DNA from 3 places in the Komagataeibacter sp. SM21 genome. Region 3 is predicted to be linked to each of the others. Evidence: riboswitches for the same ligand, from Rfam matches in the RefSeq annotation. Region 3 holds a riboswitch; each other region holds the start of a gene.
What was found. A riboswitch is a leader RNA that binds a small molecule or an ion and turns the genes downstream of it on or off. The one in region 3 is predicted to bind cobalamin.

Region 1 (9,908 bases), on a different contig from region 3:
GCAGGATGGCCCCCACATTGCGCGGGTCGGTCACCTGATCGAGCACCAGAACCGGTCCGGGCTGTTCCAGCACGGTATCAAGATCAGGCGCGGTCAGGGCATCGGCCAGCAGGGCCATGCCCTGATGAACAGCATCGGCGCCACACAGCATGTCCAGCCGCGCGCGTTCGGTCCGCACGGGCTGGATGGGGAAACCGCCTTCCAGCTTTTCGGCCAGCGTTTCCTCGGCTTCGGCTGTCACCAGAAGCTGGCGCAGCTTGCGATCCGGGTTTTCCAGCGCCGCCTGTACGGCATGCAGCCCATACAGCCAGCAGGTGCCACGCGGGGCTGAGGCCGCCCCACGCCCCCCCCGACCACCCCGGTCAGGTCCGGATCGGGAAGACGAAGCGGAAGGGGCCGCAGGCGAATGGCCGCGACGACGGGGAGCGCGCATGTTCATGCCCGTTCTTTAAGCCTAACGACGGGCTGCGTCATTCCCCGAAATGCACGCGGGCGAAGTTTTTCGCCAAACCTATTGACACCCCCCGCCATACCCCTTAATTACCCCGCCAACCCGGAGGGATGCCCGAGTGGCTAAAGGGGGCGGACTGTAAATCCGCTGGTGTACGCCTACGTTGGTTCGAATCCAACTCCCTCCACCATTCTCCTTTCTCAATATAATATCAGGTCTTACCGCTACACGCGGTCGCTCACCTGTGCCGGTAACGGTCTGGCAGCAATCCATGCGCAGGACCGTTCCGTGGCGGCAACGCACGTGGGGTATGGACGGCCCGCACGGAATCCATGTCTGACGGGCAGGACGACTTCGGTCATGCACCCTGCGCAGGCGCAGGATACACCCCGTGCGCCGTTCATTACTGTCAGATTATGAATTTTTCCTTCGTTTTCATTTTTTTGACATAATGAAAACGATATATCCCATCAGATGCCTTCCATTCCGAATGAACTGATGAAAATTATTCCCATAACTTCGCTTCTGCATTGATTGATATTTACTTAATATTGTCGATTATTTTTCCGTACAGAATGAACCATTATTTTACTCTACGAATAATTATTTCTATATTGTTTGTAACATATTGTAAGATAATGATATTTTAAGTATTTGGTCGATAATATCCGATAGGGCCGACCATTTTCCTATTATTATGGCAACGCCTGACCATACCGTGCGCTATATTTCAGAACGACAACCAAATGGAAAGATACAGATGCTACGGTCAATCCCCATTCTTGCCGCCTGTCTGTCAATTGCCGTTACCGCCAGCACGGCGGGACATGCGCAGTCGGTTGCGTCCGGTCATCGGGATATCCTGCTTCAGGCCGATCACGCATGGAATGGCATGGCGTATGAAAAATACCCCACCACACAACCGGAACTGACCATGATCCGGCTGACCATTCCCGCGCATACCGCCCTGCCATGGCACACCCATCCGGTACCGAACGCGGGGTATGTGCTGGAAGGGCAGTTGACAATCCATGACCGGGAAACGGGCAAAACGCAGACCTTCCATCAGGGGCAGGCCTTTGCCGAATCAGTCAACGATACCCATCGCGGCGAAACGGGGGAAACACGGACCGTCCTGCTGCTGACCTATGCCGGCACACCGGGCACACCGACCTCCGTTCCCGCAAAAGGAGAAAAACCGGAATACTGATACGGACTGTTGCGAAATCGCAATAACGTTATTTGTGTTTAAAAAACAACAAGGTACACGAAAACGATTCCGTGAGGGCAACAGGAAATATATTTTGGTGATCGCTGTTGCCTGACAGCCTGCGCCGTTCCACACTCCTGCCCTTCATGCCGTGACGACCCCATCCGCTACCCCTGGTGAAGTGAGACGACACATAGTGAAAGAGGCGACCATGTCGGACATCTCACAGATGTCTTCACCCTTGCTGGAGAAGCTGTCGCTTGCCGTGATGATAGCGGACGGGTCGGGTCGTATCGTCTACAGCAATTCCCCGGCCCGCGAGATGACCGGCCATAATGAGGCCGAAATGGCCGACACGCGGCTGGGCCGGCTGTTTCCCGACCTGTCCCACGCCTGCGAACCCATGCCGGTGGAGGGGGCGCGCAAATGCCACACCACCCTGCGCCGCCGGGACGGGCTGGGCGTGCCGGTGCATCTGTGCCGTGAGGGCATAAACTGGAACGGCCATCCCTACGAACTGCTCTGCCTGCACGACCGGACGGAGGAAGAACGCAACCGCGAGGAAGTGGAGATCAGCAAGCTGATCGTCCATGCGACCGACCGGGGCATTCTGGTTCTTGACCCGCAATACCGCATCACCCATGCCAACCGCGCCATTCTCGCCCTGCTTGGCACGGAAGCGGATGTGCTGCACGGCATGGCCTTCAGTTCCCTGCTGTCCGACACGCAGGGCGATATCGAAACCCTGCGCCAGTTCCAGCAGCACCTCTCGCACCGCACCGGCTTCGAACTGGATATGCGCACGCGCACCCCGCAGGGCAGGGAACTGCGGCTGCGTTGCGCGGTCACCCCCCATTACGCGACGAATGAAACGTTAAGCGATATTATCGTCGTCCTGCACGACATCACCCATGACCAGCAGTTACGCGAACTGCAACGCGATGTGGTGGAAGCCCTGACGGACCAGTTCCCGCTGGATGTCATGCTGGACTTCATGTGCCGCCGGATCGAACTGATCGCGCCCGACTGCATGGCCGTGGCCATGCTGGGCAGTGGCCCGACGGTGCGTCCGGGCGGCCATGGCAATATTCCGCTGCCCATGCTCCACGCTCTTGAAGGGCTGGAGGCCAGCACGACAGGCGGGGCCTGTGGCACGGCCATGGCCACGGCGGAAGAAGTGGTCGTGGCGGATTTCGCCACCGAAACCCGCTGGCCCGAACTGCGCGCCACCATGCGCGCGCATGGGATTGCAGCGGAATGGGCCGTGCCCATCATCCTGCGCAACGGCGATGTGGCGGGCAGTTTTTCACTGTATTTCCGCAATCCCGGCGCACCTGATGTCTGGCACCGCCGCATCGTCAGCGCCTGCGTGCATCTGGCCATGCTGGCCATCGAACAGCAGCGCAGCCGTGAATCCATCATACGCCTGTCCTATACGGACCGGCTGACCAGCCTGCCCAACCGCATGTGGCTCAACCGCCGCATGCAGGAACTTGATAACCGCCAGCCCGCCGCCCCGATCAGCCTCATGATCATCGACCTCGACCGCTTCCGCAAGATTGTGGAGGCACTGGGACAGGGCCGGGCCGACCAGCTACTTCTGGAACTCTCCCGCCGCCTGCGCCACGGCATTGCCGGGCGCGATGTCCTGATCCGCACGGAAGGGGACGAGTTCGTCATCATTACCGAAGAAAACGCGCCCGACGTTACCCTTCTGGCCGAACGCATCATCCATAACCTTGAAGAACCGTTTACCGTGGATGGCATCCCGGTCAGCATTTCGGGCAGTATCGGCATCTGCACCCATATCGATGATCAGGACATGGAGGAAACCCTCCGTCAGGCCTATACCGCGCTGGCACAGGCCAAGAAGGCGGGCCGCGGCTGCTACCGTTTCTTCCATCCGTCCATGACCCGGCAGGCCGATGACCATGTCATACTGGCGTCCAGCCTGCGTGAAGCGATTGCCGACAGACGGCTGAACCTTGTCTACCAGCCGCAGGTGAACGTGCTGACCGGCAGGCTGCACGGGGTGGAAGCCCTGTCACGCTGGACCGACCCGGTGCTGGGCACTATCCCGCCGGGGCGGTTCATTCCCGTGGCGGAAGAAACCGGCCAGATCCGCGCGCTGGGTGCATGGTCGTTACGGGTGGCATGTGAACAGATGGCCGAATGGATTGCACGCGGCGTGGCGGTGCCGACCGTGTCGGTCAACCTGTCCGCCATACAGTTTCAGGACCCCGAACTGGTTTCCCAGCTTGCCACCGTGCTGCACCAGACCAACGTCCCGCCGGAACGGCTGATCGTGGAACTGACCGAAACCACCATGATCGAGAATTTCGAGCAGACCATGACCACGGCGGTCGCGATCCGCAATCTGGGGATCGGCCTGTCCATGGACGATTTCGGAACCGGTTATTCCAGTCTGGCCAACCTTGCCAGCCTGCCCATAAACGAGGTCAAGATCGACCGCAGTTTCATGAAGGGCTTCGGCAGCACCGGCAATGTACGGCAGGTGGTGACCGCCATCATCCGCATTGGCCATACGCTGGGCATGACCGTAATTGCCGAAGGCGTGGAAGAAGCCGAACAGTGTATCCAGCTACGCGCCATCGGCTGTGACGTGATCCAGGGATACTATTTCGCCCATCCAATGGATGCTGAATCACTCGATACATGGATACGCGAACGCAGGTTCCAGTCCGCCCTCAACCCGTAAGCGGAGCGCTGGCTTCCCGTGCCGCCGCCATGGACGCCTCGTTGAACGCAAAGGGCAGGCACGCATACCGCACCCCCTGCGTTACCGGGCGGACCGCATGCAGCAGCGCACACGAAAACACCACCGCGCCACCAGCAGGCGGCCGCAGGCCGCGCGACGAAAATTCGGGGAAGGTGAGTTCCCCGCCCCCATAATCATCGTTCAGCGTGATCGAGATGGCGAACAGTCTGTGGGCCGCGCCCGGCACCGTATTGTCACGATGCGGACCGAAGCATCCACCCTCCGCCGCATCGTACCGGCCCAGCACCATGCGGTCCATGCGGGTCACGGTGCACTGGAACACACGGGTAATTTCGGGCACCACACGCCGGATGATGCGCGCCTGTAACTGCCGGACAAGATCACCGTCGCGTAACAGGCAGTCACGTCGGCTCTTGAACCCAGAATCAATTATATTGACCGGCTTTCCATCCGCCCCGCGCGTCAGCACGGCAGACGGACGGGATTCGTGCGTGTGGTAATAATCCATCAGCACCTGACAGAACGCCGGTTCCAGCACGGCAGGCAGCATGAGTGCGGGAACCGGCCCATCCTGCACGGGCGGCAGGCGCATGACATGATCGAGCACGCGCGCCGCCACACCCGACGCATCGGGCATGCTGAGACATACACGCAGCATGGGATCGACCACGACCCAGAAGCATTGCCCCACCCCGATCCCGTACAGGTCATGCACCCTGCGGTCGGCATCCCGGAAAAACCGGATGGATTCCCCGCCTGTTACAACCGGGATACGGGTTTCATCCGCACTGTCCGCGCTGACGCCAAAAAAACCGACCGCACCGTCCGCCTGCTGCGCGGCCCGCGCCCGCATGACCGACAGGGCGCGAGCCGCGCACGGATCAAGGGTGGAGGGAAAAAAGAACAGAATGCTGTATCGGCCCGCCGCCATGTCAAAGCTGTAATGACCCCACCGCGTTGTACAGCGCTGCACAAACCGTGGGGCCGGATCGCCCGCTGCAACCGGCAATACGTTCATGATTTCCCATCCCCCATGGCGGCATCATGCCAGCACCATATATTTTTCTGTCTGGCGACGTGCTGATATGACTGTTGTCATCCGTTGCATCATGTCAGGTCCGCCATGTCCACGTCCCCCGCCCATATTGCCGTGATCGGCAGCACGAACATTGATTTTGTCACGCATGTCGAGCGTTTCCCGCATCCCGGTGAAACGCTGCATGTCCATTCCTCCACGACCGGGCTGGGGGGCAAGGGCGCAAATCAGGCGGTTGCGGTGGCGCGGCTGGGACAGGACGTGGCACTGGCTGGCTGGACCGGAACCGACATGCTGGCCGAGATGGCGCGCACCACCCTGCACGATGCCGGGGTGAACGCGCGCTGGCTTCTGGCCGATCCGCAGGCGGGCACGGGCCGGGCCTTCATTACCATCAACCATGCGGGGGAAAACCAGATTCTGGTGGATGGCGGCGCCAACATGGCCCATGGGGCCGAAGCCTGTTCCCATCTGGCCCCGGTGCTGGACAATGCGGCAGTAGTCATGATGCAGATGGAAATGGATGCGGAGCTGGTGCAGGCCGTTGCACGACAGGCCCGTGACCGGAACATACCGGTCGTGCTGGACCCGGCCCCGGTGCCTGCAACCGGTCTGCCCGACGCCTTATTCGCCCTGGCGGATATCCTGACCCCCAATGAAAACGAAACGCGCGAACTGACCGGTATCCTGCCCGTCGATGAAGCTACCGCCCTGCACGCCGCCCGGATCCTGCATGAACGCGGCACGCACACGGCCATCATCAAGCTGGGGCACCGGGGCGTGGTATATTCCACCGCCACGACACGGGGTTTCGTACCACCTTTCGCGGTCAGGGCGATTGATACGGTCGCGGCCGGGGACTGTTTCAACGCCGGACTGGCGACTGCGCTGGCGCGTGGGGCGACGCTGGGCGAGGCCGTGCGCTATGCGGCTGCCTGCGGGGCGCTGGCCACCACCCGAGCGGGTGCGGCCGAAGCGGCACCGACCGCCGATGAAGTCGCATGCCTGCTTGACCGGACACCGGGCTGAGCTTGCATGCAGGACGGCAGGCATTATAGTCCGCCCCATCAGTCAACGGTCCCGTGCAAGCGGGTAAAAGAGGGAATGCCGTAGACCCGGCAGGGTGCAATGCCCGGGGTTGCAGTCGGTAGCTGTACCCGCAACTGTAGGCGGAGAGTATTTCATCTGGCGTCGCCATCAGGCGGCAACCACTGGCTCCGGCCGGGAAGGTAGATGAAATGCAATGACCCGCAAGCCAGGAGACCTGCCGTTGTCCCCCTACCATATCGCCGGGCGGGTATTCCCGGAGATGGGCATAAAAGAATGTATCCGACCAGTTAACATCCCGTATTGCCAGTTCCGCACCGACCAGACACCCGGTTAACGCCGCGTGGTGGCCGGTTATGACCAGACCCATCCTGACGGGATGTTTTTGTAGATGAAATTCTTTCATTCCCTGCGGGTGCGCAGGTACCTGCCCCGCATCATGTTACTGGGCTGCTGCACTGCCGGCAGTCCCGAGGCCCACGCCCAGACACCCCTCACCCAGCTTGCGCAGGACCGCGCCCGCCTTGGCAATTCCACCCCGCTGGTCCAGCAGATCGACCCTGCGACGGTGCGCGATTCAGAACGCGCGCAGGCCGATGCGGAGGAAAAGGCCGCGGGCGATGGTGACAGGCTCGATACCAGCGGCAACCTGCTGGGCAATATGTGGGGTGCGCGGCCATGGCTGTACAAACACGGCATCACCTTCGACATTCAGGAAGTCGATGAACTCTGGGGCAACGGCACCGGCGGTTCGGCCTCGGGCAATGACGGGGCAGCCGGTTCGGGCACCGGCCCGTCCTATGACGGCGTGACCATGCCGACGCTGACCGTCGATACCGAAAAGCTGTTTGGCCTGAAGGGCGGCCTGTTCCAGATCAGCGCGCTGCAGACGCGCGGGCGTTCGATCTCGCAGGATCATCTGGCCAACTTCAACCCCGTCAGCGGGTTCGAGGCCGACCGCTCCACCCGCCTGTTCGAACTGTGGTACCAGCAGACCTTCCTTAACGGAAAGCTGGACGTGAAGATCGGGCAGCAGGATCTCGATACCGAATTCCTCATCAGCGATTACGCATCGCTTTACCTCAACGCCAATTTCGGCTGGCCCATGGCCCCGTCGGTCAACCTGTATGGCGGCGGCCCGTCATGGCCGCTGTCCTCGCCCGCCATCCGCGTCCGCTACCGCCCCAGCGAGAAGTTCACCTTCATGTTCGCCGCCGCCGACGACAACCCGCCGGGCAACCGCTACAACTCGCTTCCCATCCAGCAGGCTACCGGGTCCATCAGCGGTTACAATTCCGATCCCACCAGCCAGACCTATGACGGCGCCAATGGCACCAACTTCAACATGGGCACCGGCGCGCTGCTGATAACCGAACTGCAATACGCGCTGAACCCGCAGCCCGCCGACATGTCCCATGTGACGAAAGACCCCGGCCTGCCGGGCATCTACAAGCTGGGCGGGTATTACGACACGGCGAAATTCGCCGATTACCGGTATAACCGCAATGGCGGTTCGCTGGGGGCGGCGACGCTGAACGTGAACAGCACGCAGTCCGACCTGACCCCGCGCTGGGACCGGGGCAACTGGATGGTGTATGGCATCATCGACCAGATGATCTGGCGGCCTTCGCTGCAATCCGCACGGTCGGTGGGCGTGTTCCTGCGTGCGACCGGCAATGGTGGCGACCGCAACCTGATCAGCTTCGCCATCGATGCGGGCGTGAACCTGAAGGCGCCGTTCAGGGGGCGTGACAACGACACGATCGGGCTGGGCTGGGGCATCGGCCGGGCCAGTTCAGGCCAGCGCCAGTTCGACCGCGACAGCGGATCGATCGTGCAGGGCAACGAAAACCATCTGGAACTGACCTATCAGGCGCAGGTCACGCCGTGGATGGTGATGCAGCCTGATTTCCAGTACGTCTGGAACCCCTCCGGCGGGGTGGCGGACTGGACCGGAAACCGCCGCGTGGGCAACGAGGCCGTTTTCGGCCTGCACAGTAGCCTGACCTTCTGAAAGCGTCCCGTTCGCCCCCCGCATTACCGTCGTGATGCACGGGGTCAAATGGAAATGTTTTCACACCACAAGGGGACTGCCAGCACATACTGGCGGTCCCGGCAGGTCATGCGGGAACAAAAGCACAGACCGGCATTGAAATTTACATTATTGTGAGGCCGCCAGCCCTTCTATACCCGTGAAGGGACAGGGCGGATGACCATGTCACGCACCCTAACTGTAAAGGAAGAATCCGTTGCGCCGTCTTGTTGCTTTATGTCTCCCGCTCAGCATGGCCGCCTGCGCGCAGCATGCACCGCGTCCACTGGTGAATTACTGCAGACAGCCAGCCGTGACGTCCGCCGTGGTGGCAACTGCCAATCAGGGTGCGCCGCAGGCTTCCCCCGCAATCCGTTTTGAAGATGGCACGATCAAGAGCGCCGTCTATGACGACCATATGCAGGTTCTGGCCTGTCACGGCACGGTGGTGCGCAAGGATGGCACACGGCAGGATGGCGTCGCCATTGCCCGCCTGCCCCACATGCACACCGGATGGAAGCAGATCTGGCATACATCAGTCGCCACGCATCAGTGGATACCCGATGCGGATATCATCAAAAACCGGCAGGAACAGTACGCCCGCTATTACGACCATACGCCGCAGGCGTGCAAACCCTACGCGCATGAACTGTTTTACGGCACCCCGAAGTCCGATAAGGAAAACAGCACCCTGCGCGAGACGCTGTACGACTGCCTTGCCGAACACGATGTCAAACCCATGCGGCCCGTATCGGGCATTGACCATACCTACAGCCCGTTTGGCATGAATTTCTATATTCCCTACTACACCAACCTGAACGCGGACGATAACGGTCCTTTCCTTTACTGACCGGGGACCCGGACACCTGTCATGGCCATTCTGCCCATCATCCGCTTTCCACATCCCTGCCTGGAACAGGTCGCAGACCCGGTGGACGCCTCATCGGCGGCTACGCGGCAACTGGCCGCCGACCTGCTGGAAACCATGCATGCGGCACCCGGCATCGGCATTACCGCCTGCCATGCAGGCATCAGCCAGCGGCTTGTCGTCATTGACCTGCCGGACGGTGACGGGCCGCATGTCTATGCCAACCCGGAAATCGTCTGGCAGTCCGATGAAAGCGTAACCCGTGAGGAGGGCAGCGTGTCTATGCCCGGCATCCATGGCCCGATCACGCGCCCGGCGCGCGTGCGGGTGCGCTATACCCGCCCCGATGGCACACAGGCCGAGGAGGAGGCGGATGGCCTCATGGCCGTGTGCCTCCAGCATGAAATCGACCAGATCAACGGCATTTTCTGGATACGCCGCCTGTCCCGCCTGCGCCGGGAACGGGCGGTCAAACGGTTCGCCAGGCTGGAACGGTAATGGATGGGTGGACCGGGTTCAGTCCA
Region 2 (9,908 bases), on a different contig from region 3:
GTTCCTCACGCGAATACTGGCTTATTTCACAAAAACGGTCATTCGCATATGTAATGACGCCCTGTCTGTCGGTAATGGCGACAATCAGGATATTGTCAACCAGATCAGCCCAGAAATCCACATCCTGACGTGTCAGTGCCCGCAGCCGATCATCGTGTTGCAATGCCATCTTCCTGTCTGAAAACCAAAGTAGAAAATGGGGCGTTATCCATTAAATTCAACTGACAATGGGTAGCGCCCCCTGACCCGGATGCGCCACCCCGGCAGGCGCACCATCTATTGCCCGGGAAGAATGAACGATCCACGCTCCTGCCCCGCACGGAACCATTCTTCCAGTGCCGCAGGTGGAAGGGGCTTGGCGAACAGGTAGCCCTGCATCACATCGCAACGCAGTTTTTCCAGCAGTTTATGCTGTTGCACCGTCTCCACCCCTTCGGTCACGACCGTCAGGCCAAGCCTGCTGCCAATGCCGATTACCGCCATGGTCACGGCCTGCGCATTTGTATCGTGTTCAAAATCATTTATGAAGCTGCGATCGATCTTGATTTCGCTCAGCGGCAGGCGCGTCAGGCGTGACAGGGAAGAATAGCCGGTACCGAAATCATCCATAGACAGCCCGACATCCAGCCTGCGGATGGCGTGCAGCACCTCTTCCGTATCACCGCTGCTGTCCATCATCACGCTCTCGGTAATTTCAACCGTCAGGCGGTTGGGCGTGAGGTTATGGTACTGAAGCAGGTTGGCGATATATTCGGGCAGGCCACGATTGCGGAAATGCACGGCTGAAAGATTGACCGAAACGGTGGGCACATGCACGCCGTCCTGATCCCATTTCATCATCTGCGTGCAGGCTTCCTTCAGCGACCAGCGGCCGATGGCCTCGATCTGGCCGGTTTCTTCCGCCACGGCGATGAAACGGGAAGGATAGATGTTTCCCAGCTTGGGATGATGCCACCGCGACAGGGCTTCCACCCCGTACAGGCCGCCGGTCATGGTTTCCACCTGCGGCTGGTAATGCAGGTTGAGCATGCCGCGCGCCAGGGAATCCCGCAGCGCCGAACCCAGCATCAGCCGGTCCTGCGCGACCTGGTTCTTCTCGCGTCCCGCAAAGCGGTAGACGCCGCGCCCGTCTTCCTTGGCCTGATGGGCGGCCACGTCGGCCAGGCTGAGCAGGGTTTCACTGTCCGGCCCGTTTTCGGGAAAGGTGCTGATGCCCACACAGCAGGAAATGCTGAGCGTATTTTCCCCCACCTGAAGGGGTCTGGCGATGGCGTTGATCAGCCCTTCGGCAAATTTTTCCGCCTTTTCATGCGAACAGTCGGGGATAACGATGATGAACTCATCCCCGCCCGAACGGCTGACGATGCATTCATCCTTCACCTGCGATCGGATGCGCCGCCCGATCTCGATCAGGAAACGGTCGGCGTTCACATGGCCAAGCGCGTCATTGATATCGCGGAAACGGTCAATATCGACCATGAACAGCGAAAACCGGCTGTTGCCGCCGCGCAGGATCAGACGTTCGATGACATTATGCAGCGACGAACGGTTCAGCAGGCCCGTCAGGCGGTCAAAATTGGAAAGCTGGGCAATATGCAGCCGTGTCTCGTTCTGTTCGATCGCCAGCGCGCAGAACGGCATGCAGGCGGCCACCACCCGGTCCGCCCATTCATGCGATTTTTCGCCCCCGCGCAGATAGATGGCGAAAATACCCATCACCTTTCCCGTGCGCGAGACAACGGGGGATGAACAGCACCGCACCAGCCCCAGCGAACGGGCCACCGACTGGTAGCTGTCCCATACCACCGCGTTGCTGGTGGCCGGGCTGCTGCCCAGTTCCTCCACCTGCGCATCGGTCAGCACCATGCTGTCCAGCCCGGCACGGAACCGGGCCGGCATGCCGGGGGCGGCAAGAACCTTGAGCGCATGCGCGCTGTCGATCAGGATAAGGGCGGCCATGCCATCGGGCACGAACCTGTCGGCCCGGCGGCACAGCAGTTCGCCCACTTCGCGTACCGTCTGGTCGGATGCCAGGGCCTGAAGCACATCGTTCTGCAGGACGAGTATCCTGCGCTGCCGGCTCTGTTCCGTCACGTCCTTCATGACGGCGATGTAATAGATCTTGCTGCTGCCGGTCAGTTGCACGCGGGAAATCGACAGTTCACCGCATACATATTCGCCAGTGGAACGCTGGAACTCGACTTCGCGGGATGTTCCGACAATCCGGCCTATTCCGGTTTCCCGGTTGCGGTCGATATAGCCGTTATGCTTCGCACGTTCCGGTAATGGTACAAGGCAGTTTACGTTCTGGCCCATGACCTGTTCACGCGGAAGACCCCATATCTCCTCGGCGGCGGGATTGAAGAAGATGATATTGTTATGCTCATCAATCACGACCATGGGGTCGATGGCCTGCTCCATGGCGGAAAGCAGGACATCGGCGCTAATCTCGGGCTGATCCACCATAAACTCCAGATCGTCGGGGCGCATGATGCACCATTTAAAGCCACGCTTCGTAATTGTGGCAGGCAGGCAGCCCATACCACATGCGCATCCGCTGCGTCAGTCCCGTCATGGTCGGGCAACAAAGCGTAAGACGCATGATGGATCTGGCGGTACGGTGCCGCTGCATCTGCATCCGAAGGGTGGTGGCCATATCACGTCCATCCCCGCCAGCACAGGACCATAAGCCATCCATCAGTCACGACGGCGTTCCAGATCCTGTGGCAGCATGCCCGCCAGCGGGCGGCAGGCATAGGCACTTTCGCCTTCCGGCTGGGGCATGTTCTGGCGCAGCTCGGCAGCACCTGCTGAAACCGCACGCCACGCCGCCTGCGCCAGCGCCTTGCGGCTGGGGAAATCCGCCGGGTCCAGCGGCGGGTGCAGCAGCACGGTCGCACGCATCGAACGCCATTTGACCAGTTGCCATACATGGGGGCCAAGGTCCATGTCCCCGTACCATGCGAAGACCGGGCGGCGCGCGCGGTTGACCGGCACGCCCTCAAGCTGGTCGTACACGACCGAAACCGGCTGGATCAGCGGGATCATGCCCGGCTTCGCGGCGATGGTGGCGGCCTCGCTCAACGGTTCGTCCGGCACCTTCCCCGCGGGCAGGCGCGGCGGCTTGGCGATGGCGAAAAAGGCAGACAGGAACGGCAGCACCCGTGACCCGTCCGACGATGTACCCTCGGGGAACAGGATCAGGTTGTCCCCTTCCACCATCAGGCGGTGCAGCATCTCGTCCCGCTCGCGGCCCGTGGTGCTGCGCTGGCGGCTGACGAATATGGTCCGCCCGATGCGGGACACCAGCCCCATGATCGGCCAGCCCTCGATATCGCCCTTGGCCACGAAATTGGATGGCAGCACGGTGCCCAGCACCGGCACGTCAAGCCATGTGGAATGGTTGGAGACGTAAATGACCGGCCGTTCGCCTTCGCGCCGGGCACGCCTGCCCCCCACGCCGCCCGCCCTGCGGCCAACCACGCGTATGCGCAGCGACAGAAGCAGGCACAGCCCGCCCCACACCATGCGCGTCCAGCGTATCTTGGCCGTGCCGGGAACCAGCAGCAGGACCGCCTCGAACCCGACTGAAAGCGGCACCCACACCGTAATGGCGGCCAGCCGTCCCACGCCACGGGCGGTACGGGCATATTCACGCAGGCGGCCCGACGGGGTGACGGACATGGTCGCGATGGCCCGCGCGGCATCCGAACCCGCTTCAGGGGCGATCACCTGCCGGGAGGCACGTCGCGCGGGCAGGGACTGGACAGGTGGTGTGGAACGACGCCGGGTAAAGCGGCGGATGAAATCGGCGATCATGCGCCTATCCATAGCCCGCCATCATGGCACGCGACAATATAGGGCGGCAGGACAGTCTGGCTGCCGTGTCATGCATGCAACGCGCGCGGTGTGCGCCCGCCCGTCATCGTGCCGTCATATTGCCCGGCGACAAGGAATACGGACCGGCGCGGATGGCCTGTGTCCCGTCCGCCGCTGGACCGGACGTGATGACCGGTCCATGCTAGGTACTTATCCCTGAGGAGTTTTTCCCCATGTCCGCATGCAGCCGTCGCGGCGTCCTGTTCGCCGCCACGACCGCCTTCACCCTTCTTGCGTCCCTCCCGCACGGCCCCGCGCGGGCGGCGGATGATGTACTGAACGTGCTGACATGGTGCGATCATGAAGACCCTGAACTGCTTGGCCCCTTCGAGCAGGCCAACAGGGTACGCATCCACTTCAAGGACATCGACAGCGGCGATGCCACCCGCACCATCCTGCGCCAGTCCAGGCCGGGAGACTGGGACGTGGTGATCATGGATGAAACGGATGCCCCCCGTCTGGCCATGGCCGGGATGCTGCAGCCGCTGGACCCCGCCGATTTTCCCGCAGCCGAAGTGCCAGCCCCCATCGCCGATCCGGCAATCGGGTCCTATGACGGCAGGCTGTATTCCGTGGCGGAGAAATATGGCTTCAATGCCGTAGCCTTCAACCGCACGCGGGTAGACCCGGCGGATATGGAGGACATCAACGCCATCTGGCAGCCACGCCATCACGGGCGGATCGCGATATATGACAGCTACCTGCCGGTCCTGTCCTATATCGCGCTGGCCATGGGCCTTGATCCCGCACACCTGCACGATACCGACCTGCCCGCCCTGCGGGACAGGCTTGTCACCCTGCGCGCCAGCGCCACACTGGTGGGGGACATGGCCACGGTGCAGCAGGCGCTGGCGGATGGTCAGGTGGATATTGTCGTGGGCGGTGGCGCATGGACCACGGCGGGCGTGGGTGAAGGCGGCGCGGTGGCGACGGCCGATGCGCAGCCCCCCGCCACAGCCCGGCGCCCGGAGCTGACCTTTACCGTGCCCCGGCAGGGGGGCATACGCTGGCAGCACGGGATTTCGATTGTCGCCACATCGCAGCGCAAGGCGCTGGCGCTGGCATTCGCGCAGTATCTGCGCACGCCTGCCGCGCAGGCGCGGCTTGCCACATCATCATGTTACTGGGGCATGCCCGCCAGTCCGCTTGCCCCGCTGGATGATGCGGCCCGCGCCGCGCTGCACTGGGACCAGCAGCCGGGCTATATCGCCGCAAGCCATCCCTACCCCATCGTTGACGAGGCCATGGATGGCAGGCTGCATGCGTTATGGGACGGCGTGATGAAGGACAGTACTCCCGTCACGCCCACCACGGTCACGCCCGCCACAGACAATGCGGATGACGGCACAGCCGGTCCCTGATTTCAGCCGTGACGCACGGCCTGGGGCGTAAGCAGCCGTTCGGCCAGAACACCGAACATCAGCCCCAGACTACCCCACAGAACAAGCTGCATGCCCAGTGCTGCCTCCCGGAAGCGCCACAGTACGAGGGCGGGGAAATTGTCCGGCACCTCGTTCACATCGGGCAGCACCCATTGCAGCAGCGCGATCAGCACCACGAACACCGCCGCCCCGCACAGCGAGGCACTCCATTCACCCAGCCGCGCCACCAGCGCGCGGCCGGCAAGAACCGCCAGAACGAGCGCGCATAGCGAAAAGACCACCATCTCGAAATAGGTGGCCGTGCGCAGGCCGATCGTCTCCGGCGTGCCGACGCCAGGCGGGTTGGCCGGGTATTTGAGATCGGGCACGACAACCACCGCCAGAAATCCCGCCCCGGCCAGAAGCAGGGCGAGCATGCGCGGCGAAAAACGGCCAATCCGGCCATAAGCGGTTGCAAAGACCAGCGAAAACAGACCGCCATAGGCAGCACCATACATGACGGCGGCGGTCAGCATGCCGATGGATGCCTGCACCGCGCGGCTGACCAGTTCCGGCTCTGGCGCATCGCCTGCCGCCGCGTCCTGCGCCGCTTCATAAGCGATGGAAAGGGCGACCTGCGGTTCACCGAACACGCGGGCGAACACGAAGGCAAGGCAGGCGGCAAGAATACCAGCCAGCATGCCACGCAGCAGAAGGCGGCCCGCCATCAGCCAGCCCCCCGACCGGAAAGGGAGGAATGGAAATTCATTGTCAGATCTCCTGTCGGGAAAGCGCGTCCCGCAACGGAATTATTCTTTATCCACCGGGAGAGGTCTGACTTCCGCATGACGACATGCGATGTACAGTGGCGCGACCGTGCCGGAATCCCACCGGCTTCCCTCCCGCGGATCACGAGGGGCGCAGTCAATACCGCGCCCGCATCCAAGTCAATATCGCGCGGCCTACGGCGCAGCCGTGGCCGGGGACTGCGGCAGCGTCACCCTGCTGGCCTGACCCTGCGCCGCACGCCACTGCCGCAGCGCATCAAGCGTATGGGCGACATGGCCATCGGGCGAAAGCGCACTATAGGCGTAAATCACCTTGCCATCGGGCGCGATCACATAGGATGTGCGGTTGGCCCGGTTCAGCAGCGGCAGCCGGCTGTCATACTGCCGCGCGATCTGCCCCTTCGGGTCGGTTGCGACCATCAGGCGGCCATGGCCTTCGCTGACGGAAAAACGGTCGAGGGTTGGCAGGTCATCGGTCGAAACGCCGATCACCGTGGCGCCCAGCGCCGTGTACTGGTCCATGGCGGCAGCAAAATCGTGGGCTTCCATGGTGCAGCCACGGGTAAAGGCCGCAGGATAGAAATACACCACCACCGGCCCCTTGCGCAGCGCATCGGCCAGATGGAAGCTGAATTCACTGCCATTGCGCGTGGCCTGGGTATCAAACATCGGGGCCTGGCTGCCCACCGGCAACGCCGCGCGCGCGGGTGAGAAACACACGAACCCGGCAAACGCCAGCACCCCCGCCAGCGGCAGGCACAGCCCCGGCATGCACCAGCGCGAACGCCTGTAAAAATACCTCATGTTTCCTCACACCCTGAAAGCAGGGTTCCAGCCATCATGTGGCGGGCGGCAGGATCTGGCAGCCACCGCCACCCAGTCGCTGACAGACCTGTTCGGCAGCAGCGTGCGACAGGCCGGTCAGCCTTGCACGATAGACATGACCGCGTTGCGATGCAACGCTGGCGACCTGCGTGCGCACCCCGCTGTAGGAAACCCTGGCCTTTGCCTGCCCCGCCGCATGTTCGGCCTGCCCGGCGGAACCGAAGGCGCCCACCTGCACCGCCCAGTCATGTCCACCCGCCATGCTGATGACCCCGGGATGCACCGCAGCCGATGTCATGGGGGTCACGCCGCTCTGTTCACGCGCGCTCCATGCCGCACGGACAGCGGCAGCTTCGGGCGACGGGGTCTCGGCTACCGTATCCTGCGGTGCGGCGGCCATCAGGGTGCGGGCGCGGTTTCGTCCGCCACGGCTGTTCTGCGCCGCCTGCGCGCGGGCCAGTGCGCGCGCTTCCACCAGCAGGTCCGCCTGCGAGCGGTTGAGCGGCGTGCTGCCCGCGATCTTCGGTCCGATGGAGGCTACGTAATCGCGGGTTTCCTTGGGCAGGGTGTGGTAGCGGTCCAGAAAATCATCCAGCCGTCCCGGCCCGCTGTTATAGGCGGCAAGAAAGCCGGGGGAGCCGTAAATGTCGTACATCTCGCGGATGTAGGCGGTGCCTGCCACGATGTTGTCATGGGGTTCATAGGCATCGGGGCCGAGGCTGTAGCGCGCGCGCATCTCGTCATAAGTGGGCGGCATGAGCTGCATGAGCCCCATCGCACCGGGCAGCGAGGTCACGAACTGCCCGTTACGGTAAAGCTGGCCACCGGATTCGCGCTGCATGACCTGCCTGATCCAGACGGCGGGCACGTCGAAGCGCTGCGACGCCTCGGTAATATACGGTCCCCATGGATCGTCCGGCGGGCCGGGCGGGGTATAGCTGGTATGGGCGCGGGCGCGATAGGTATCGGCTTCGTCCATCATCTGCGCTTCGGTCATGGGGCGTGGCCCCTGCGCGCAGGCGGCCAGAAAACCCGCGAATGCCAGCGCCAGCCACCGCACGGCCCCGCGCGTAGTGGTGGACCGGGCGACCGGGGCCGCCTGCCCACATTCGTCAGATGCCGGTTCCACTACTGCCTGCGCTGTTGCCATGTCCTGCCGTTATCCCGCTCATGCCCATGTTCCCATGGTGGACATGCCAGCATGGCCCCATCCGACGGGAGGGCCGCACCATAACAGCGCGGCTCCAGCTTGCGCAATCCTGATGCGCAGGCTGCGTACATGCCATTTCCCGCCCGGAATTAAAGGGAGTTATTCCTCGGTGCAGGTCGCGGGGTCGGGACCGGTGCGATGGCTGGGGCTGTCCAGTGCCGCAAGGTCACGCATGTCCTCATCCGTCAGCTTGAAGCTGAATGTCTGCAGGTTGGCGCGCATGCGTTCGGGATGCGCACTTTTGGGAATGGGCACCGAGCCGGTCTGTACTATCCAGCGCAGCATGACCTGTGCGGGGGTCTTGCCATGACGTTCCGCTACGCGGTTGAGGACCGGATTCTCCATCACCGCGCCACGGCCCAGCGGACTCCACGCTTCGGTCAGGATGCCGTGCTTGCGGTGCATGGCGCGCAGGCCCGACTGCGCGAAATCGACGTGCATCTCGATCTGGTTGACGGCGGGCACCACGCCGGTTTCGTCAATCAGGCGCTGGATGTGTTCAGGCAGGAAGTTGGACACCCCGATGGAGCGTACATGGCCATCCTTCTGCAACTGGATCATTGCCTTCCAGCTTTCCACATACAGGTCCTTGGCCGGAAGCGGCCAGTGGATGAGGTAGAGGTCGACATAACTCATCTTCAGCCGTTCAAGGCTGCGTTCGAACGCGCGCAGGGTGCTGTCGAAGCCATGGTCGGCCCCGCGCAGCTTGGTGGTGACGAAAATATCCTCACGCCCGACATCGAAACTGAGCAGCCCCGTACCCACCCCGCTTTCATTGCCGTAACGCGCTGCGGTATCAAACAGCCTGTACCCCGCCGCCAGCGCTTCACGCACCGCCGCTTCGGCCTGCGGGTTATCCAGTGGATAGGTGCCGAAACCGATCGCGGGAATCCTGTATCCGTCATTGAGGGTAAGCAGGGGAATCGTGGTCATGGTCATTCCTTCGCCAGACGCTCCCGGCAGCAACTGACCCCGCGCGGGCGGCGGGGCGGCGATCTGGCCGGGGCAGGACGTGTCGCCTATGGTCAGGGTAACGATGCCCGGCCCCGTTTGGTTTATGCCCAGTTTTCATTACTGGGCTGCATATGGTTCATTGTCCCCGCTCAGAAAGGACAGACATGACCGATACCCCCACCCCGCCTGCCGCCGATCTTCACCACACGATCCTGACGATCGATACGCATATCGACATCCCGTGGCCCGACCGGAACGATTTCGCCACTGGCGCGCCGTCGCGCCGGGTGGACCTGCCGCGCATGCGCGCCGGTGGGCTGGGGGCGGCGTGCCTTGTAGCCTATGTGGGACAGGGCGCGTGCGATGCGGCGGGTCATGCCGCGGCGTCGGACCGGGCGCTGGCCATGCTGCGCGTAATCGCGGACACCGGCCAGATACCGGGCGTGCAGGTATGCGATACGGTCGAGGGCGTACGCGCCGCCCATGCGGCGGGTGACATCGTCATCATTCCCGCCGTCGAAAACGGCTACACGATCGGCGAGGACCTGTCCCTGATCGCCGCGTTCCGCAAACTGGGCGCGCGGTACATGACGCTGACCCATAACGGGCATAACCGTCTGGCCGATTCGGCCCGGCCGATGCAGCACCTGCAGGACCCCGAAAGCATCCATGGCGGCCTGTCGGCGCTGGGCCGCGACGCGGTGGCGGAAATGAACCGCCTTGGCATGCTGGTCGATGTTTCCCACACCGCGCGCAGCACGATGATGCAGGCCGTCGAACTGTCACGCGCGCCGGTATTCGCCAGCCATTCCTGCGTGCGTGCCCTGTGCGATCATCCGCGCAACCTTGATGATACGCAGCTTGACGCGCTGAAGGCGTGTGGCGGAGTGA
Region 3 (9,908 bases):
GCCGGGGCGGAGTATCGGGATCATGATAGCCCCCGTGCCGGTCGCCCGGTGCGCCCCGGTCGGGCTGCAGCGCCATCAGGATGTTTCCCGCCCGCATGTGGCGCAGGTGAAACATCCCGTCCCGGCAGGCCGGGTCTTCTTCCGGCGTGCCCCAGCAGGTCGTGAGCGCTGCGCGTGATTCCGCAGGCAGGCCGTCAAACCAGCGTTGGTAGGTGGCGACGGAGACAAAGGGCCGCACGGATGCATGGGCCAGTGCATCCGTAAGCTGCCGTGCGGTAGGCAGCGGGGCCGCACCCGTATCGTATCCGGCGGCGTGCAGCAGGTACATGATGTGTTCGAGGCTTGCGAAACTGTCCAGTCCCACGGCGTGGGCAGCCTGTCCCGTGGGCGCGCCCTGCGCGCCGGGATAGTCGGACAGGATGATGCCCACGTGCCGCGCGTCGGGCCGCGTGTGTCCCAGCCGCGCCCACCCGGCGGCGCGGGCGCATGTCAGCGCGATGCCATCGGGGTAGGGCACATGACGCGCGGGCAGCCCGGGCGCGGCTTCTTCCTTGAAGGAAATGGGACAGGCGGGAATCCGCCCGTCGAGTTCCGGCAGCACCACCTGCATGGCAAGGTCCGCCTGTGACAGGCCGCGCACGCTGTCGCGCCATGTGGCGTAGGGTATACCCGGCTGCTGCACCTGCAGAACCGGCACGCCCGCCATATCCAGCGGACTGTGGCCATCATCGCTGCCCCGCGTGGAAAAGAAGGTGGCGTTGACGATGATGTCGGGCGGGGCTGCGGCAATCCGGTCTGTCACCACCCGCGCCGACGCGGCATCTTTCAGGGAGGTGACATAAAGCAGGTCAGCCCCGATGCCGTGTCCGGCCAGAGCGGAGGCCAGTTCCATGATGGGGGCGATATCCGCCGCCAGCAGATGCGTGCGGTAGAACACCACCATTGCACGTAGCGGCAGGGCAGGGTCGGCTGCGTGCAGCAGTTCCGCCGGGGGCAGGGGAATGGTGGGCGTATCCACATCTGGCCCGCATCCGGCCAGATGCGCCATGACCCGCAGGGCGGTTGCCATGTTGGCGCTGCCGCCCGTGCGCATGAGGGCATCAAGCCGCGCGCGCGTGGCGTCCCCGACGGTGGAAAGCCGCGCCAGACGCGGATCATCGCGCCCATCCCCGGACAGGAAGGCTAGCGGGATATCCGCCTGACCGCATGCGCGCGCCAGTTCTTCCGCCCCGTAACGCCAGTAATCCAGACCCCCCAGCAGCCGCACCACCACGCAGCGCGAATCCATGATGGTATCGGCTACATACAGATCGATCGACATCGGGTGCAGCAGCCGCGACAGGGTGACGGTGCGCAGGCTGGCAGCCGGAGCGCCCGCCGCCGCATGGGCGGCGTTCAGGCACAGCAGGTCACTGTCCGAAAAGGACAGGAACACGATATCCGCCGGGGCATGCCCCAGATCTTCCGCCTGATCGCCATCGTCGAGCGTGCGGACCTCGCGTGCCAGCAGATGCATGGTGCCTGTCCCGTCGTGCTGCCGTTGTCCCCTAGACCTGCGCCAGCGCGTGCGCGATGGCGGACTGATCCATGCCCTTCTGCCCGATCACCACCAGATCGCCCGTGCGCGGCGCATCACTGGCAAGGGGGCGGTCGAACTGGTGGCGGAAGCGGCTGCCGACGCCCTGCACCGCAAGGCGCATGGGTTTGCCCTGCACGCAGGCATAGCCTTTCATGCGCAGGATGTCGTGCTGTTCGGCCAGTGTTTTCAGCCGGTCGATGAAACCGTCCACGCTGCCCTGTTCGGGAATGGCCAGCACGAAGCTTTCAAAATCATCATGCTCGTGCTCGCCGCCTTCCGCATCGTGGTGGGACGGGCGCGCTGCAAGGTCGTCTTCCGCCGCCGCGTCCAGACCAAGCAGCACCGCCGGGTCAACCTGCCCGTCTGTTGCGCGCACCACCTTGACCGCGCGGGGGATTTCGGCGCGGATTGCGGCTTCCACCGCATCGGCCTGCTGCGCCGTCATCAGGTCAGACTTGTTCAGCACCACCAGATCGGCCGACAGGAGCTGGTCTTCGTAGACTTCGGCCAGCGGGTTGTCATGATCGAGCGACGGGTCGGCAGCCTGCTGGCGGGCGACTTCCTCCGGGTCGTCGGCGAAGCGGCCAGCGGCGACGGCGGGACCGTCCACCACCGTAACCACGCCGTCCACCGTCATGCGGGTGCGGATGGTGGGCCAGCCAAAGGCCTTGAGCAGCGGCTTGGGCAGCGCCAGACCGGAGGTCTCGATCACGATATGGTCCGGCGGGCTTGCGCGGTCGAGCAGGGCTTCCATGGTCGGCAGGAAATCATCCGCAACCGTGCAGCACAGGCATCCATTGGTCAGTTCGACAATATCCTCGTCACGGCATCCTTCCACGCCGCAGGCGCGCAGCGTGTCGCCATCAATGCCCAGCGTGCCGAATTCATTGACCACGATGGCAATGCGCCTGCCCTTTGCATTGGCCAGCACATGGCGCAGCAGCGTGGTCTTGCCCGCGCCCAGAAAGCCGGTGATGACGGTAACGGGTACCCTGGCACGTGCCGTGGTGGTGGGGGTCATGGCGATCAGGCTCCAGAAAAAAGGGATGCGGGAAAACGGCCACGCACCATGTCCGACAGGCTGGCGGGCCTGCGCGATGGCATGACGGTGCCGCTGCGCGATGCGGCGTAGGCCGTAAGATAGGTCATCAGGTCCTGTGCCTTCTCCGGGCCGAGCCGGGCGAGGAGCCAGCCCCATTTGCCCGGCGTGGCCACCACGGCGGCACAGCCGCTGTCACATGCGGCAAGGCAGGAGACCTCATGAATGACAAGGCCGGGCGTGTCCGCCGCCAGCGACACCATGGCGTCATGAAGCTGGCGTCCCTGCGGATTGTCGGATGCGGGCAGGCCCCGGCGGCAGGTCACGCATACATGCAGATGCACGGGGGGCGTATTTCCGGATTCCGGCTGCAGCTGTGCGGTCATGTCGGTCCGTGCCCTTTCGCGGCATGGCTGCGCGGCGCAGCCTGAAGGCGGGGTGCACGGTTACGACCCCGCACCCGCGCGGGGCGGGGACGGTGGCCCATCGCGTGCCGGGCACCCCGCCGGCCATGCGATTGAAATCGATCTCATCCGGGTCGCATGGCTGCGGCGCGGCATATGATGGCAGGTCTCCTGACTTGTGGCGGAGGGGTGATCCCTCCCTTCCGGCTGCCTTCCCGGTCCCGCTGGTAAGGGACCAGTGACAATGCCGCGTTCCCTGACAGGTCACGCGGGCCGGAAACAGCCACCTACAGTTGCGGGGGCAGCGACGGCCTTGCCCATGGGCGCACCGTCTTCCCTATTCTCCCCAATGGGGAACCATCAGGACCGGATTTAGACGATTGCGGACCGCGCTGTCAAAGAAACCACGGCAATGCTGGATATGTCCCGCCTTCATGACAGCGGCGCGCCGGTCATGCGCACGCGCCATGCCGTATGCCGCGTCAGCACCGTGTGGCTGCATGGTGCGATATCCAGCCGCGACAGCATGCCCGCATCCCCGCCAAGGGCTGCGATGACGATGGCCTTTATGACCGTGGCATCGGCCATCACCCGGATGCGCGGCGGTGTTGTGGGCAGGGCCGTCAGCCAGGGGGTGATGCGGTGCAGGAGGTCCGCGCGGCTTTCCCCGCCGGGTGGGGCGAACGTGGCATCCGCAGTCCAGCGGGCCAGACCGGCAGGGGGCAGATCCTTCAGTGCAGCGCCCTGCCATGCGCCCATTTCCACCATGCGCAGCGCGGGCACATGGTGGCAGGCACAATCTGGCGGCGGTTCCACTGACGGCGGGATCAGGGTCAGGTCGGCATCATCGGACAGGCTGCCTGGAAAATGCGGGGGCAGGGCGATGGCATCGTCTATGCGGGGGATCATGCCCCGGCGCAGGCTGTCCGCCGGGGGCAGGGCAATGCAGGTCAGGATCTGGTTCATGGGTCACTGTCCCGCGCATGGAGAAAGGGTGGGTCAAGCAATGGATGATTGACCTTCCATGCCAATTTTGGAAACATGCGGCCAGATCCGGTTATGGAACGGGCGGCAGATCAGGCCGTGTTTCATGCATACTGCTCCGGGTCGTGCGTGATCCATGGAGTTTCCCAGTATGAGCCAAGGTACAACTGTCCTGTCCACCGGTAGCGTTGCCGCGCCGCAGGTTTCCATCCCGGTCCGCGACCTGCTGCCGTGGGGTGTGTTCGGGCTGGTACTGGCATCATTGCTGCTGTATTTCGTCGGGGCGGAGCAGGGGGCGACCGCGCTCATTTCCGGTCACTACGTGCATGAATTCGTGCATGACGGACGCCATCTGCTGGGCTTCCCCTGCCACTGATCCAGTAGGGGCGCGGGTTCGTCCCGCCTGTTCCGGTCCCGTGACCGGGTATGTGCTGAACGGCATTTCCATCGGGAATGCCGTTTTTGCGTTCAGGCCATGCTGATGACCGTCCGGCCCCGGACGTGACCCGCCAGAATGCGCGGCGCGATGGTGATGGCATCGGCCAGCGGTGCATCGTGCAGCATGCTTTCCAGAAGCGTATGGTCGATGTCGCGCGCCAGACGCGCCCATGCCGCCATCCGGCGCGGGCGGGGACACATGACGCTGTCCACGCCCTGCAGGCGCACGTTGCGCAGGATGAAGGGCGCGACCGTCAGGGGCAGGGCCATGCTTTCCGCCAGTCCGCAGGCCGCCACCGTGCCACCGTACTGGATGGATGCGCACATCGTGGCCAGTGTGTCCCCGCCCACCACATCGATACCCCCGGCCCACCGGATTTTTTCCAGTGGCCTGCCCGTGGGGGCCAGCGCCTCACGCGGCACGATTTCGCTCGCGCCCAGACGGGTCAGATAGGCATGAAGCTGCGGGCGGCCGGTTACGGCTGTGACCTGATAGCCCAGTTGCGCCAGAAGCATGATGGCCATGCCACCCACGCCACCGCCCGACCCGGTTATGATGACCGGTCCGCTGGCGGGGGTCAGTCCCCCTTCTTCAAGGCTCATGATGCACAGCATGGCGGTAAAGCCCGCCGTGCCGATTCCCATCACCTGCCGCGAGGACAGGCCCGCAGGCTGTGGCAGCAGCCACCGTCCCGACAGGCGGGCCATGCGTGACAGGCCGCCCCAGTGCGTCTCCCCCAGTCCCCAGCCGGTGGCGAGCACCCGGTCGCCTGCGCGATAGAGTGGGTCTTCCGATTCGATGACGCGACCGGCAAGGTCGATGCCCGGTACCATCGGAAACCGCCGCACCACCGGCGCGCCACGGGTAATGGCCAGTGCGTCCTTGTAATTGAGGCTGGAATGATCCACCGCGACCGTTACATCGCCTTCGGGCAGGGATGCGGGATCGACCTGTTCCACGCGGGTCGTGACCGCATCGTCGGTGCGGGAGATCATCAGGGCCTCGAACATGCTGGCGGACTTCCTTTATGGGCAGGGGAAACGCGTGGCCGGAGCGGCGTGACTGTAACTTTCATGCAGGATTCAGGTATGGTTTCCTATTTACAGCCCTGTGACATCGCAGCAACGTGAAGAAAAGTGCATCCTGAAAAATACAAGATTTTCAAAGGATCTTTTTAAAGACCATCCGGTCGGTCCATGACCGGATGGTGGCGCATGGCCGTCCTGCGCCATGATGCGAAAATGTGCAGGGCAGGTGTGATTTTCCCACGCTTCCCGCCAGACAGGCAGTGTGGTGTGCTTATTATCCAGCCACCATTGCACAGGCAGGAGGCATTTCATGTCCGACAGTCTTGTTTCGTCCTTTCCGGCCCTTTCTTCCATGACCGCGCTGTGGCGGGCGCGGTACGGCACCCAGCCGCCCGCAGCCCCCGCATTGCCCGAAAGCCCGGTGGCGCGCGGTCTCATGACGCACCGCTCCGTGCGGGGATTCAGTGCCAGCGCCCTGCCTGATGGGGTGCTGGAGGCCGCCGTGGCCGCGGCGCAGTCGGCCTCCACGTCATCCAACCTGCAGGGATGGAGCGTCATTGCCGTGCGCGACGCCGACCGGCGCGCGCGGCTTGCGAAGATAGCGGGGGATCAGGATTTCATCGCGCAGGCGCCGCTGTTCCTTGCATGGGTTGCCGACCTGTCGCGGCTGGACCATGTGGGGCAGGCGCATGGCCGTGACCTGCCGGGGGTGGACTGCCTCGATACCTTTCTGGCCGCCGTCATGGATACGGCTTTCGCCGCGCAGAATGCCGCTGCCGCGTTTGAATCCTACGGGCTGGGAATCGTGTATGTCGGCGCGGTGCGTAACCGGCCCGAAGCGATTGCCGCCGAACTTGGCCTGCCCGCGCGTACGGTTGCGCTGTTCGGCATGAGTGTCGGCTACCCCGACCGCCAGCGTCCCATCGCCATCAAGCCCCGCCTGCCGCAGCATGCCGTGCTGCATGCCGAACGGTATGACAGTGCTGCCGCGAACGACCCGGCTGTCATCGCGGCCTATGATGAACGGCTGCGTGCGGCCCGTACCGCTCAGGGATCGCCGGGGCGTAGCTGGAGCGAAAGCGTGCTGGCGCGTCTGGGGGATGTCAGTGCGCTGCATGGGCGTGAACGCCTGCCTGAAGCACTGCGCGGGCTTGGTTTTGTGCTGGGTCAGGCGTGAAAGCAGGGTGTTTACGCGCAGGGCGGGGTTGACCGGCGGAATGTTCTGGTGAACTTCTGCTAGCGATGCCCGCGCCTGACGGCGGGCATGAGCGCGCGCCTTGCGTATCGCGCCAGCGTCATGATGAAAGAGAAACAACGGCTATGGACAGCGCCACTTCCCTTCCCTTCACGCTTTCTCCCAATGCGTCGCCGGTTTCGGCGCAGCGCCGGGCGGAGATTCTGGCCAATCCCGGTTTCGGGCGTGTCTTTACCGATAACATGGTCGTTATCCGCTATGAGGAAGGCCAGGGATGGCATGACGCGCGCGTACAGCCCTACGCATCTCTGACACTGGACCCGGCGGCAGCCGTGCTGCACTACGCACAGGAAATTTTCGAAGGGATGAAAGCCTACCGCACGGCGGAAGGCGGGATCACCCTGTTCCGGCCCTATGCCAATGCCGCGCGTTTCCGCAAATCAGCCGAGCGCATGGCCATGGCGCAGGTGCCCGAGGAACTGTTTGTCGAAGCCGTGCGCCAGCTTGTGCGCGTGGACCACGCATGGGTGCCGGGCAATCCGGACGAGAGCCTGTATATCCGTCCCTTCATGATCGCGAGCGAGACGTTCCTTGGCGTGCGGCCCGCGGGTGAATACCTGTTCATGGTCATTGCTTCCCCTGTCGGCGCCTATTTCGGGGCCGAGGCGGTCAGCGTGTGGGTATCCGATTTCTGCCGCGCGGCCCCCGGTGGTACGGGTGAGGCCAAATGCGGCGGCAATTATGCCGCAAGCCTCATGGCCCAGCAGGAAGCCAAGACGCACGGCTGCGCGCAGGTGCTGTTCCTTGATGCGGTCGAACGCCGCTGGATCGAGGAAATGGGCGGCATGAACGTGTTTTTCGTGTTCGATGACGGTTCGGTCTCCACGCCAGCCCTGACCGGCACGATCCTGCGGGGCATCACGCGCGACTCGCTGCTGACCCTGGCGCGGGAGATGGGCCTGACGGTGCGTGAAGAACGCTATGGCATCGACCAGCTTTACGCTGATGCCGCCTCTGGCCGTCTGAAGGAAGTCTTTGCCTGCGGCACGGCGGCGGTTGTTTCGCCCATTGGCCGTTTCTGTGGCCGTAACGGTGACGCGGTGATTGGCGATGGCGCGGGGATTGGCCCGGTTACGGAAAAGCTGCGCAATGCCCTGATCGGCATCCAGCGCGGCACGGCGGCAGATCCGCATGGCTGGGTGGAAAAGGTTATCTGATTTTCCCGCATGATCCGGCCAGTCAGTCTGGCCGGATCATGCCTGAGACGGTGGGTGAGCGGATTGGTTTGGATTGATGCCGCAGCCCGCCATCCCGGATTGGGTGGCAGTTCTTGTCAATAGGCAGGTCTGTGGTCATGTCCTGTGATACGGGATCGGGTCTCACGGGCTGCTAGCGAAGCTGGCTGTCCTTGCTTCCCCGGCGGTTGATGCCGGTGAAGACCGGCTTCCTGTCGCGTTCAGACTGGCAGTCGATGCACAGCTTGACGCCTGGCATCGCCTGCTGCCGGGCGGGGGGGATGTCTTCCCCGCATTCACGGCAACTGGTTTCGCTTTCGCCTGTGGGGATATGGGACCGTGCCCGTTTGACGGCGTCTGCTATCGTATCGTCGATCTGATCCTGTACGGCTCCGTCGGGAGCCCAACCGGTGGCCATGCGTGTTCTCCTGAAACGAAAGCACGCAGTATATCGCGTGACGTATGTTCAGACAAAACGGTTCGTGATCGATATGACCGGAATTCGGTGCCAGCCCCGATGAGGCGGCGGGCGACGGGTCTGTGGTCCGGCACCCGTGCAGCAGCAGGCAGACATCTGCCGCACGGGCTGGATGGAGCGGCTGTTATTCCGCAGGCGTGACCGTTTCCTCAACGGGTACGTAAATGCGGTTGCCGCTGTTGCGGAATTCTTCCTTTTTCTGTTCCATACCCGCCATGCGTTCGGCATTGGCCTTCAGATCGTGGCTTATGCGCATGGAACAGAATTTCGGCCCGCACATGGAACAGAAATGCGCGTTCTTGTGGGCTTCACGCGGCAGGGTTTCATCGTGGTACGCGCATGCGGTATCCGGGTCGAGTGACAGCCTGAACTGGTCATTCCACCGGAAATCGAAGCGCGCGCGGCTGATGGCGTCATCGCGTATACGGGCTGCCGGGTGTCCCTTGGCCAGGTCGGCGGCATGGGCCGCGATGCGGTATGTGACCACACCGACCTTCACGTCATTGCGGTCGGGCAGGCCAAGATGTTCCTTGGGGGTGACGTAACACAGCATCGCCGTGCCAAACCATCCGATCATGGCGGCCCCTATGCCTGATGTGATGTGGTCATATCCCGGTGCGATATCGGTCGTGAGCGGGCCGAGGGTGTAGAACGGTGCTTCCCCACATTCGCGGAGCTGTTTTTCCACATTGACCTTGATCTTGTGCATGGGCACATGGCCCGGCCCCTCGATCATGACCTGACAGCCTTTCGCCCATGCGATTTTCGTCAGTTCGCCCAGTGTTTCCAGTTCGGCGAACTGTGCGGCGTCATTGGCATCCGCAATCGAGCCGGGACGTAGCCCGTCACCGAGCGAGAACGAGACATCATAACGGCGCATGATGTCGCAGATTTCCTCAAAATGTTCATACAGGAAGCTCTCGCGGTGATGGTGCAGGCACCATCCGGCCATGATCGACCCGCCGCGCGAGACGATGCCCGTCACGCGGTTGACGGTCAGCGGCACATGGCGCAGGCGCACCCCGGCATGGATGGTGAAATAGTCCACGCCCTGTTCCGCCTGTTCGATCAGCGTATCGCGGAAGATTTCCCATGTCAGGTCTTCAGGTACGCCATTTACCTTTTCCAGCGCCTGATACAGCGGCACCGTGCCGATGGGCACCGGCGCGTTACGCAGGATCCAGTCGCGGATGTTGTGGATGTTGCGCCCGGTGGACAGGTCCATGACCGTATCCGCGCCCCAGCGGATGGCCCAGACCATTTTCTCCACTTCTTCCGCCACCGAGGAGGTAACAGCCGAATTGCCGATATTGGCGTTGACCTTCACCAGAAAGTTGCGCCCGATCACCATCGGTTCCAGTTCGGGATGGTTGATGTTGGCGGGCAGGATGGCGCGACCCGCCGCGATTTCGGCGCGCACGAATTCCGGTGTGACGAAGGCGGGGATGTCCGCGCCAAAATCCTCGCCATCCGCGCGGCGTTCTTCCGCGTGCGCATCCATGGTGGCGCGGCCAAGGTTCTCGCGGT

Region 1: it holds a riboswitch for cobalamin, as region 3 does, so the genes downstream of both, ACBR42_RS07905 (carbohydrate porin) here and ACBR42_RS05235 (DUF1636 family protein) in region 3, are expected to answer to the same signal.
Region 2: it holds a riboswitch for cobalamin, as region 3 does, so the genes downstream of both, ACBR42_RS08225 (CbtA family protein) here and ACBR42_RS05235 (DUF1636 family protein) in region 3, are expected to answer to the same signal.

What each region holds. Positions count from the first base shown of each region.
Region 1 is NZ_JBGLOV010000006.1:37,801-47,708, reverse strand. It holds gene rlmB (23S rRNA (guanosine(2251)-2'-O)-methyltransferase RlmB) at 1-439, opposite strand, end outside; tRNA gene ACBR42_RS07930 (tRNA-Tyr) at 556-641, shown strand; gene ACBR42_RS07925 (cupin domain-containing protein) at 1,212-1,661, shown strand; gene ACBR42_RS07920 (EAL domain-containing protein) at 1,891-4,380, shown strand; gene ACBR42_RS07915 (redoxin domain-containing protein) at 4,370-5,419, opposite strand; gene ACBR42_RS07910 (ribokinase) at 5,525-6,466, shown strand; cobalamin riboswitch at 6,496-6,724, shown strand; gene ACBR42_RS07905 (carbohydrate porin) at 6,924-8,498, shown strand; gene ACBR42_RS07900 (hypothetical protein) at 8,734-9,366, shown strand; gene ACBR42_RS07895 (peptide deformylase) at 9,388-9,882, shown strand; gene ACBR42_RS07890 (response regulator) at 9,901-9,908, opposite strand, start outside.
Region 2 is NZ_JBGLOV010000006.1:90,302-100,209, reverse strand. It holds gene ACBR42_RS08250 (putative bifunctional diguanylate cyclase/phosphodiesterase) at 1-169, opposite strand, end outside; gene ACBR42_RS08245 (EAL domain-containing protein) at 277-2,490, opposite strand; gene ACBR42_RS08240 (hypothetical protein) at 2,501-2,656, opposite strand; gene ACBR42_RS08235 (1-acyl-sn-glycerol-3-phosphate acyltransferase) at 2,698-3,819, opposite strand; gene ACBR42_RS08230 (extracellular solute-binding protein) at 4,053-5,240, shown strand; gene ACBR42_RS08225 (CbtA family protein) at 5,243-5,968, opposite strand; cobalamin riboswitch at 5,993-6,184, opposite strand; gene ACBR42_RS08220 (peroxiredoxin) at 6,203-6,832, opposite strand; gene ACBR42_RS08215 (lytic transglycosylase domain-containing protein) at 6,867-8,003, opposite strand; gene ACBR42_RS08210 (aldo/keto reductase) at 8,163-8,996, opposite strand; gene ACBR42_RS08205 (dipeptidase) at 9,182-9,908, shown strand, end outside.
Region 3 is NZ_JBGLOV010000003.1:275,982-285,889, forward strand. It holds gene cobN (cobaltochelatase subunit CobN) at 1-1,516, opposite strand, end outside; gene cobW (cobalamin biosynthesis protein CobW) at 1,548-2,600, opposite strand; gene ACBR42_RS05235 (DUF1636 family protein) at 2,606-3,004, opposite strand; gene ACBR42_RS05240 (hypothetical protein) at 3,003-3,182, shown strand; cobalamin riboswitch at 3,166-3,399, opposite strand; gene ACBR42_RS05245 (histidine phosphatase family protein) at 3,455-3,988, opposite strand; gene ACBR42_RS05250 (CbtB domain-containing protein) at 4,158-4,382, shown strand; gene ACBR42_RS05255 (MDR family oxidoreductase) at 4,475-5,455, opposite strand; gene ACBR42_RS05260 (nitroreductase family protein) at 5,784-6,650, shown strand; gene ACBR42_RS05265 (branched-chain amino acid aminotransferase) at 6,794-7,885, shown strand; gene ACBR42_RS05270 (DksA/TraR family C4-type zinc finger protein) at 8,058-8,321, opposite strand; gene thiC (phosphomethylpyrimidine synthase ThiC) at 8,506-9,908, opposite strand, start outside.